Regions from separate parts of the Pseudonocardia sp. C8 genome, predicted to be linked through region 2. Evidence: predicted binding sites of a transcription regulator. Region 2 holds the regulator's gene; the other holds the start of a gene.
The links. Region 2 encodes LexA, which represses DNA repair genes until DNA is damaged. Its sites were predicted from a motif close to CGAACACGTGTTCG; they were not measured.
Positions count from the first base shown of each region.

Region 1: H7X46_RS09295 (CoA transferase subunit A) is a predicted target of LexA. The motif match lies at 1,899-1,912, and genes of this name have one in related genera.

Region 1 is NZ_JACMTR010000002.1:1,843,641-1,848,050, reverse strand. It holds gene H7X46_RS09310 (lyase family protein) at 1-87, opposite strand, end outside; gene H7X46_RS09305 (HAD hydrolase-like protein) at 128-775, shown strand; gene H7X46_RS09300 (MOSC domain-containing protein) at 820-1,719, shown strand; gene H7X46_RS09295 (CoA transferase subunit A) at 1,961-2,704, shown strand; gene H7X46_RS09290 (3-oxoacid CoA-transferase subunit B) at 2,707-3,333, shown strand; gene H7X46_RS09285 (FAD-binding oxidoreductase) at 3,377-4,410, opposite strand, start outside.
Region 2 is NZ_JACMTR010000002.1:1,460,693-1,465,102, reverse strand. It holds gene nrdR (transcriptional regulator NrdR) at 1-1, opposite strand, end outside; gene H7X46_RS07460 (hypothetical protein) at 358-789, opposite strand; gene H7X46_RS07455 (hypothetical protein) at 1,143-1,409, opposite strand; gene lexA (transcriptional repressor LexA) at 1,617-2,345, shown strand; gene H7X46_RS07445 (hypothetical protein) at 2,357-3,484, opposite strand; gene hflX (GTPase HflX) at 3,694-4,410, opposite strand, start outside.

The DNA.
Region 1 (4,410 bases), 380 kb from region 2:
CAGCAGGGCCGCGATCCAGGCGGCGTCGTCGAGCACCCCGTCGACCCGGTCGGTGCCGGAGAGCGGCCCGAAGAGCGAGTTCGCCATGCGGACGAGTGTACGGCCGGCGCACAGGGACAATGGTCGGGTGCTGACCCACATCCTGCTCGATCTCGACGGGACCCTCGTCGACTCCGCCCCCGGCATCCTCGGTTCGCTGCGCCGCGCGATCGACGAGGCCGGCCTGGACGTCCCCGACTCCGCGCTGGGCACCCACCTGCTCGGGCCGCCGCTCTACCGCTCGCTGCCGCCGATCCTCGGCGACGCCGGCACCGCCGCCGTCCTCCCGATCTACCGGCGGATCTACGGCGACGAGGACGGCTGCCTGGACTGCACGCCCTACCCGGGCGTCGAGACGCTCCTGCGGGGGCTGTTCGACGCCGGCGTGACGATGGCGCTGGCCACCAGCAAGGCCGAGCCGTCCGCGCTCAAGATCCTCGCCCACCACGGGTGGACCGACCTGTTCACCGAGATCGTCGGCGACACCCGCGCGGCCGACCGGCCCACCAAGGGCGCGGTCGTCGCCGAGGCGCTGCGCCGGCTGGGCCACCCGTCCGGTGCGGACGTCCCGCCGATGGTCGGCGACCGGCTGCACGACGTCGAGGGCGCGGCCGAGCACGGCCTGCGCTGCCTCGGTGCGGGCTGGGGCTACGCCGAGCCGGGCGAGCTGGTGGCCGCGGGCGCCGAGACCGTGTACGCATCCGCGGACGACCTGCGGGTGGCGCTCCTCGGCTGAGGACGATCTCGCGAGCCGGGCCCGGAGCGGGTAGACACCCGGGTATGACGGTCGTCTCCCTGCACCGGTACCCGGTCAAGTCCATGCTCGGCGAGTCCGTGGAACGGTCGGTGGTGACCGGCCGGGGCCTGCTCGGCGACCGCGCGCTGGCGGTGTACGACGTCGAGTCCGGCACGGTGGCGAGCGCCAAGGTGCCGCGACTGTGGGCCGGCCTGCTCGGCTTCTCGGCGCGGTTCGCCGCCGAGCCGGAGCCGGGGCGCCCGCTGCCGGAGGTCGAGATCCGGTTCCCGGACGGCTCGATGCTGCGTTCCGACGACGCCGGAGTCGACATCGCACTGTCCACGGTGCTCGGCCGGGAGGTGCGGCTGGTCGCCGAACCGCCGGAGGGCAGCCAGTTCGAGGAGGTCTGGCCGGAGTTCGAGGACCTGCCGGTCGGCGAGCTGGCCCCCGAGCAGCTCATCGAGGGCACGACCGCGCGGCGGGAGGAGTCCGGCGAGCGGGTCAGCCGGTTCGACGTCTCGGCGTTCGGCGCGCCCGGGACCTTCTTCGACCTGTCCACACTGCACGTCCTCACCGAGTCCACCCTGGACCGGCTGCGGGAGCTGGCACCGGAGGTCACGTTCGACGTCCGCCGGTACCGGCCGAACGTCGTGCTCGACGGGACGGGCACCGGCTTCGTCGAGAACGACTGGCCCGGGTCGGTGGGGACCATCGGCAGCACCGGCGTGCGGTACTCGTTCGCCACGATGCGGTGCGTGATGACCACCCTTGCGCAGGGTGACCTGCCGCGTGACGCCGGCGTCCTCCGGACCGTCGCCAAGCACAACCGGATCGAGATCCCGCAGGTCGGCGGGGTGTGGGCGTGCGCGGGGGTCTACGCCGACGTCACCGCGGACGGCGAGATCGCCGTCGGGGACGGCCACAGCACCCCCACCCCGCCCTGACCCCGCACCGGCGAGGCCCGGTCCGCGCCGCTCACGGGATCCGGTGCCGCTCACCCGGTCGCGCGAGCGTGGCCGGGCTCCGTGAGCGCCGGCGAGGTGGTCGCCGCTCCCCGCGTCACCGCCGTCCCACGAACGACCCTTTCGTCGCGGGAAGAGCGCACGCCGTCGTGTTCGCATAACGAACGCTTGTGCGTGTGACGAACACTCATGTACGGTCGTCGGCGACGGAGGTGTGTGCGTGATGGACAAGGTGGTGGCATCCGCGACGGAGGCGGTCGCCGACATCGGTGACGGCGCGTCGTTGGCGGTCGGCGGGTTCGGCATGTGCGGCGTGCCGACGGCGCTGATCGCGGCGCTGCTCGAGCAGGGCGCGACCGATCTGGAGACGATCTCGAACAACCTGGGCGTCGACGGCTTCGGCCTGGGCACCCTGCTCGCCGCCGGCCGCATCCGGCGCACGATCGGCTCCTACGTCGGCAACAACAAGGAGTTCGCCCGCCAGTACCTCGCCGGCGAGCTGGAGCTCGAGCTGACCCCGCAGGGCACCCTGGCCGAGCGCCTGCGCGCGGGCGGGGCCGGGATCCCGGCGTTCTACACCCCGGCCGGGGTCGGCACGCTCGTCGCCGAGGGCGGCCTGCCCTGGCGCTACCACCCGGACGGCTCGGTCGCGGTGCTGTCACCGACCAAGGAGGTCCGCGAGTTCGACGGCACCTCCTACGTCCTCGAGCGGGCACTGACCCCCGACTTCGCACTGGTCCACGCCTGGAAGGGCGACCGGCACGGCAACCTCGTCTACCGGCGCTCGGCCCGCAACTTCAACCCCGACGCCGCCGCCGCCGGGCAGATCACCATCGCCCAGGTCGAGCACCTGGCCGAACCCGGCGAGATCGACCCCGACCACGTGCACACCCCCGGCATCCACGTCCAGCGCGTCGTGCACGTCCCCGACGCCGACAAGCCGGTCGAATTCAGGACGGTGCGCTGATCATGGCTCTCACTCGCGACGAGATGGCCGCCCGGGTCGCCGAGGAGCTGCCCGACGGCTCCTACGTCAACCTCGGCATCGGCATGCCGACCCTGGTCCCCGGGCACATCCCGGCCGGTCGCACGGTGATCCTGCACTCCGAGAACGGCATCCTCGGCGTCGGCCCCTACCCGACAGACGACGAGGTCGACCCGGACCTGATCAACGCCGGCAAGGAGACCGTCACCGTCAACGACGGCGCCGCCTACTTCGGCTCCTCGGACAGCTTCGGCCAGATCCGCGCCGGCAAGCTCGACGTCGCCGTGCTCGGCGGAATGGAGGTCGCCGCCAACGGCGACCTCGCGAACTGGGCCGTCCCCGGCAAGATGATCAAAGGCATGGGCGGGGCGATGGACCTCGTCCACGGCGCCCGCCGGGTCATCGTGATGATGGACCACGTCTCCAAGGACGGATCACCGAAGATCGTCGAACGGTGCAGCCTGCCGATCACCGGGCTGGGCTGCGTGACCCGGATCGTCACCGACCTCGCCGTCATCGACGTGACCCCCGACGGCCTGCAACTCGTCGAGACCGCCCCCGGCGTCACCGAAACCGAGATCCGCGACAAGACCGGCGCACCGCTGCGCTGACGCGCCCGTGAGTGGATACGCGGGCCCCGGCCCCACCAACCACTCACGAGCGCGCCAGCGCACTCCCGACGTCGTCCGGTGCCGGGCGTCCGAGGATCACCGCTGCGGCCAGGGCGGCGAGCGCCGGCGCCGACTCGATACCGGAGCCGCCCTGCCCGGCGACGACGTGGAACCCGGGATGGCCCGGCCGCTCCCCGAGGACCGGCGCCCGGTCCGGGGCGAAGGTCCGCAGGCCGGCCCAGGCGGTGCGCACGGACCGCAGGCCGAGCGTGGTCGCGGCACCGACCCGGTCCAGGGCGAGCGCGACGTCGAGCTCGTCCGGCCGCGCGTCGCCCGGCGGCTGGGGTGACTCGTCGGCTGGTGACACCAGGACCGTGTCGGCCTCCGGTTTGAGGTACCAGCATTCGGCGGCGTCGGCGATCAGCGGGAGCGGGGCGCCGTCCACCCGCAGCACGGACGGGTCCGCGACCGGGCACGCCGCGATCGTGCGCCGGTACGGGACCAGCCCGATCCGGGGGACGCCGGCCAGTGCGGCCACCTCGTCGGTCCACGCCCCGGCCGCGTCGACGACGGCCCCGGCCCGCACGACGTGCCCGGCGGCCGTCGTCGCGACCCAGCCGCTGCCGTCCCGCGCCAGCGAGACCACCCGCGCTCCGCGCAGCACGGTGCCGCCGCGGGCGCGCAGCCCGCGCCGGTAGCCGTCGTGCAGGGCGGCGGTGTCGACGTCGGCGGCGCCGGCGGTCCACGCGGCCGCCCGCGGCGGGTCACGCAGCACCGGTGCCCGGCGGTGGGCCTCGGCGGGGTCCAGCGCGACCGGGGCGCCGGGCTCGCCGCGTTGCTCGGCCAGCATCGCGGTGAGGGCGGCCGCCCCGGCGTCGTCGGTGGCGACGTGCAGCACCGGGCGCGGGGACAGCAGCGGTGGCGTCCCCAGCTCGTCGGGCAGTGCCGCGAACCGCGGCCCGGACGCGGCGATCAGCGCGCGGAACGGGGCCGACCCGTGCCCGGGGATGTAGGTCGCGGCGGAGCGGGCCGTGGCGTGCACCGGCATGTCGTGCTCGGCCTCGAGCAGCACGACCC
Region 2 (4,410 bases):
CGACGGATCCACCCTTCTCCCGTCACCGACCGGGAACGCCTCGCGACGATCAGCTCCCCCAACCCCTGGGAGAACGACACCAATGTAACCCCAACATCTAGGGGTCCGCCAATCCGGAGCCGGCGTGGCGCCGAGCTTCCCCCGATCGGGACCCGAAGACTCGCACACCCGCCCTCACCGGCTGCCGGGGCCGTGGACGCCCTCCGGGAGGCATACCCACTGATCAGACGGCACGACGCCGGTGCGGGCGCCGCCCACCGGCCGGATCCGGCCGCGCCGGACGGCCACCCGGTTCCGCGACACGCCGCACCCACGCGCCGGACGGCACGCCGGATCGCCACCGCGCCACCCGGCCCCTCAGCGGTCGACGACGAGCACCGGCGCCGACCCCTCGGACGGCACGGCCGATCCGGCGTTCCAGCCGGCGGCGGCGTCGCCGAGCAGCCCCAGCAGCAGCACCACGGTCGCCGAGCAGAGCACGGCCGCGGCCCCGGCCAGCAGCCGCTCCCCGCGCGGGCGGACCCCGCTCCGGCCACGACGCCGGGCCACCGCCACCAGGCAGCGGCGGGACGCCGGACGCACCACCCGGACTACCCGGCTCTCCCGGCCCTCCCGGACGGCGGACGCGCCGCCACCCGGCGTGGGAGCCGGACCGCCGCGCCACACGGCGGCCGGCCGGGCCGGCCCGCCGGGCAGCGCGCCGCGAGCGCAGACGCCGCCGCGGCGCGGACCGGGTTCGGGCTCGGCACGTGCCACCCGCAGCGACCGCTCCGCTCGCACTGCCGGCACGGACGACCGCACCGCTCGCGCCACCGGCAGTGACTGCGCCGTGACCGCCGCGAGCACGGGCTCGTCGGGATGGCGCCCGTCGGGGCAGACCGCCGGGCGGCTGACCCTCCGGCGCGCCCGGACCGGGCCGCGCCTCCCGCCGGATCGCACCCGGCGCGCCACCTCGTGGACCTCGAGCTCTCGCATGGCTCCTCCGTATGGTCCTCGCGGACCGTCCGCGATCACCGTCGACGCCGGCCCTGCCGTGCGCCGTGCCCGCCGGGCGACCCTTCCCCGAGGCCGATCGAACGGGCGTACGAGCTGTGTAGCACCGGACACCGACAAGAATCGCGTCGCCGCAGGTCAGCGAGCCGTCAGCGCCCGGAGGAGACCGCTGCCGGCACTGCCGGCGCTGTCGGCCCGGCCGGAAGCGACCCCGCGGCCGACAGGTCGGCGAGCAGTCCCAGCCCGACGACGGTCGTCGCCGCCGCCAGCACCACACCCGCACCGGCGACCACGCGCCGCAGCACTCCCCGCGCACGGACCGCGGGCCGCGCCCACGGGCCGCCGGCGCGGACCGGTTCCGCTCCACCCCTGCCGACGCCGCCGACGCCCCGCAGCTCCACCACCGTCGCGTCCACATCGCACCCTTCGCTGCCGCGTCCGGACACCCCGCCGGGCACCCGAGGGCATCGAATCGATGTTCGATCGAACGCCCGTGCGATGTTGTACCACCGGAGCCCGGCCGGAATCCACGACACGCCGCCCCGGGCTTCGAACGCATGTTTGGCGTCCGGGCCCGGAATTGGTTACGCTCGTGGCGGTACATCCTCGAGGAGGCGAATGCGATGGCAGCGGACGAGTCCGGAGACGGGGCGTCCACCGGACAGGGTTCCGCGAGCGTCCGGGAGTTCCCCGAACCCCCGGCCGCCACGCGCGGTCTGACGCCGCGTCAGCGGAAGGTCCTGAGGGTGATCCGGGAGTGGGTGGACCAGTACGGCTACCCGCCGAGCGTCCGCGAGATCGGTGACGCGGTGGGGCTGACCTCCACCTCGTCGGTGCACCACCAGCTGCGGACGCTGGAGCGCAAGGGCCTGCTGCGCCGGGACCCGAACCGCACCCGCGCGGTGGACGTGCGCAGCCCGGAGCAGGCTGCGGAGGGCACCGACGGGAGCGCCGAGCCCGCGCGGACCGAGCGGCCGGCGCCGGCGTTCGTGCCGCTGATCGGCGACATCGCCGCCGGCGGCCCGATCCTGGCCGAGGAGGCGGTGCAGGACGTGTTCCCGCTCCCGCGCGAGATCGTCGGCGAGGGCACGCTGTTCCTGCTCAATGTCAAGGGCGACTCCATGGTCGACGCCGCGATCACCGACGGGGACTGGGTCGTCGTCCGCCAGCAGCCGGTGGCCGAGCAGGGCGAGGTCGTCGCCGCGATGATCGACGGCGAGGCCACCGTGAAGACGTTCCGCCGCAAGGACGGGCACATCTGGCTGATGCCGGCCAACGACGCCTACGAGCCCATCCCCGGCGACGACGCGTCGATCCTGGGCCGGGTCGTCGCGGTGCTGCGCCGGCTCTGAGCCCGCGGCGGTCAGCGCCGGCGGCCGTGCAGGGCCATCGCGCCGATCCCGGCCAGCAGCAGCGCACCGAGTGCGCCGGCCCCGGCGACGGCGGGCAACCACTCCGGCGTCGACCGCTGCCGGGGTGCCTCGGCGGGTTGCGGGACGACCGGTGCGGTGGCTGCGGTCGCCGCGGCCACGGCACCGGGCACGGCGCGAACCCCGGCCGGGGCCGTCGCGCGGGCCTCGGTGCCGGAATGCAGGGTGCCGCGGCCGTCCACCGCGACGGCCTCGCCCTGCGCTTCGTCCGGCAGCGGTACCGGCATCGGCGCCCCACGCACGGCGTCCACCAGCGCGTCCCCGGTCACGGCACCGGCCGGGTCGCTCCGGAGCGGGAACAGCCAGGCGTCGGTGTACGTCCGCAGGACGGCGGCACGCCCGCCCTCGGTCCCGGGTGGTGCGACCGCACCGCCGGTGACCGTGCGGGCGCCACCGGCGCCGAGCGGGCCGCCTGCGCCGGCGGAGTACGGCAGGACGATCTCGGCGACCCGGCGCAGCCCTGTCGTCCCCCCGTCGCCGAGCGGGCGGTCCGGGCGGTACACCCCGGCCGCGCCGCTCACCTTCTCCACGATCAGGGGCACCCCGTCGTCGGCGACCAGGACCGCCTCGGCGTCGCGCGGGCCGTCCGGGTAGACGAGGTCGTGCACCCGCGGCGGACCGGACGTCGGCAGCACGACCAGGCGGACCGTGTCGCGCCCGGCACCGTTGTCCCCGATGTCGGCCAGCCACAGCGCACCGTCGGGGGTGACGCCGAGGTCCTCCACGTCCTCGACCGCCACCCCGGTGTCCCGCACCGCGCTGACCGCGCAGGTGGCCGGGTCCAGGGTGGTGACCGTGCCGGATCCGCCGCCGTCGGCGATGGCGTGATACCGCTGCGGCGGGCCACCGACCTCGCCCTCGGCAACGAGGCCGGACAGCTCCGACATCCGGTCGTCGTCGATCGTGCAGACCGGCCGCGGCGCGCCGGGACCGGGCCGCGGCACCTGGGAACCGGCGGCGACCGGCGCCGCGGTATCCCGGACCGCGGGCCCCGGTGCGGGAGCGCCGGGCGCGGCGACGGCGAGCGACCCCGGGAGGGCGAGCCCCACGACCGCGGACACGAGCAGGGCGGTACTCCGGACGGGCCGGCGGGCAGCGCGACGCGGCAGCGGCCGACGTCCGACGGCACCCGGGATCGACCGACCGGCGGCACCCGGCACCCACCGGCTCCAGGCGCCACCAGGTACCGAACGACGGCCCGCGGCACCGGGCATCGAGCAACGTCCTGACGCCATGCCGTGCCGCGGGGTCGTCCGCCGGGGCGGGCGGGTCAGTTCCGCGCCGCCGCCACCGGCATCTCGGCCGTGGCACGAGGTCCGACGGCGTACGGCAGCACCGCCACGCCCAGCTCCGGCCCCACCCGGGCCCGGATCCGGGTGCCGTCGCCGGTGTGCTCCTCGGCGAGGACCTCGCCCTCGTCGTGCAGCCGGGCCACCAGCGCCCCCTCGGTGTAGGGCAGCAGCAGGTCGACCTCGTACTCCGGGCGGGGCAGCCGCTCGGCGATCCGCTGGCGGAGCTTCCCGATGCCGCGACCGTCGTGCGCGGACACGAACACCGCCTCCGGCTGAGCGTGCCGCAACCGGGCCAGCGCGAGGTCACCGGCGAGGTCGGTCTTGTTGATCACGAGCAGCTCCGGCGGCATCGTGCCGCCCTGCTCCTCGCCGATCTCCACGAGCACCTGGCGGACGGCGGCGATCTGGTCGTCGGGCAGCGCGTCGGAGCCGTCGGCGACGTGCACGAGCAGATCGGCCTGGGCGGCCTCCTCCAGCGTGGAGCGGAACGCCTCGACCAGCTGGTGCGGCAGGTGCCGGACGAACCCGACGGTGTCGGTGAGCGTGTAGGCCCGCCCGTCCGGGGTCTCGGCCTTCCGGGTGGTCGGGTCCAGGGTGGCGAACAGCGCGTCCTCCACGAGGACCCCGGCGTCGGTCAGCCGGTTGAGCAGGCTGGACTTGCCGGCGTTGGTGTAGCCGACGATCGCGACCGACGG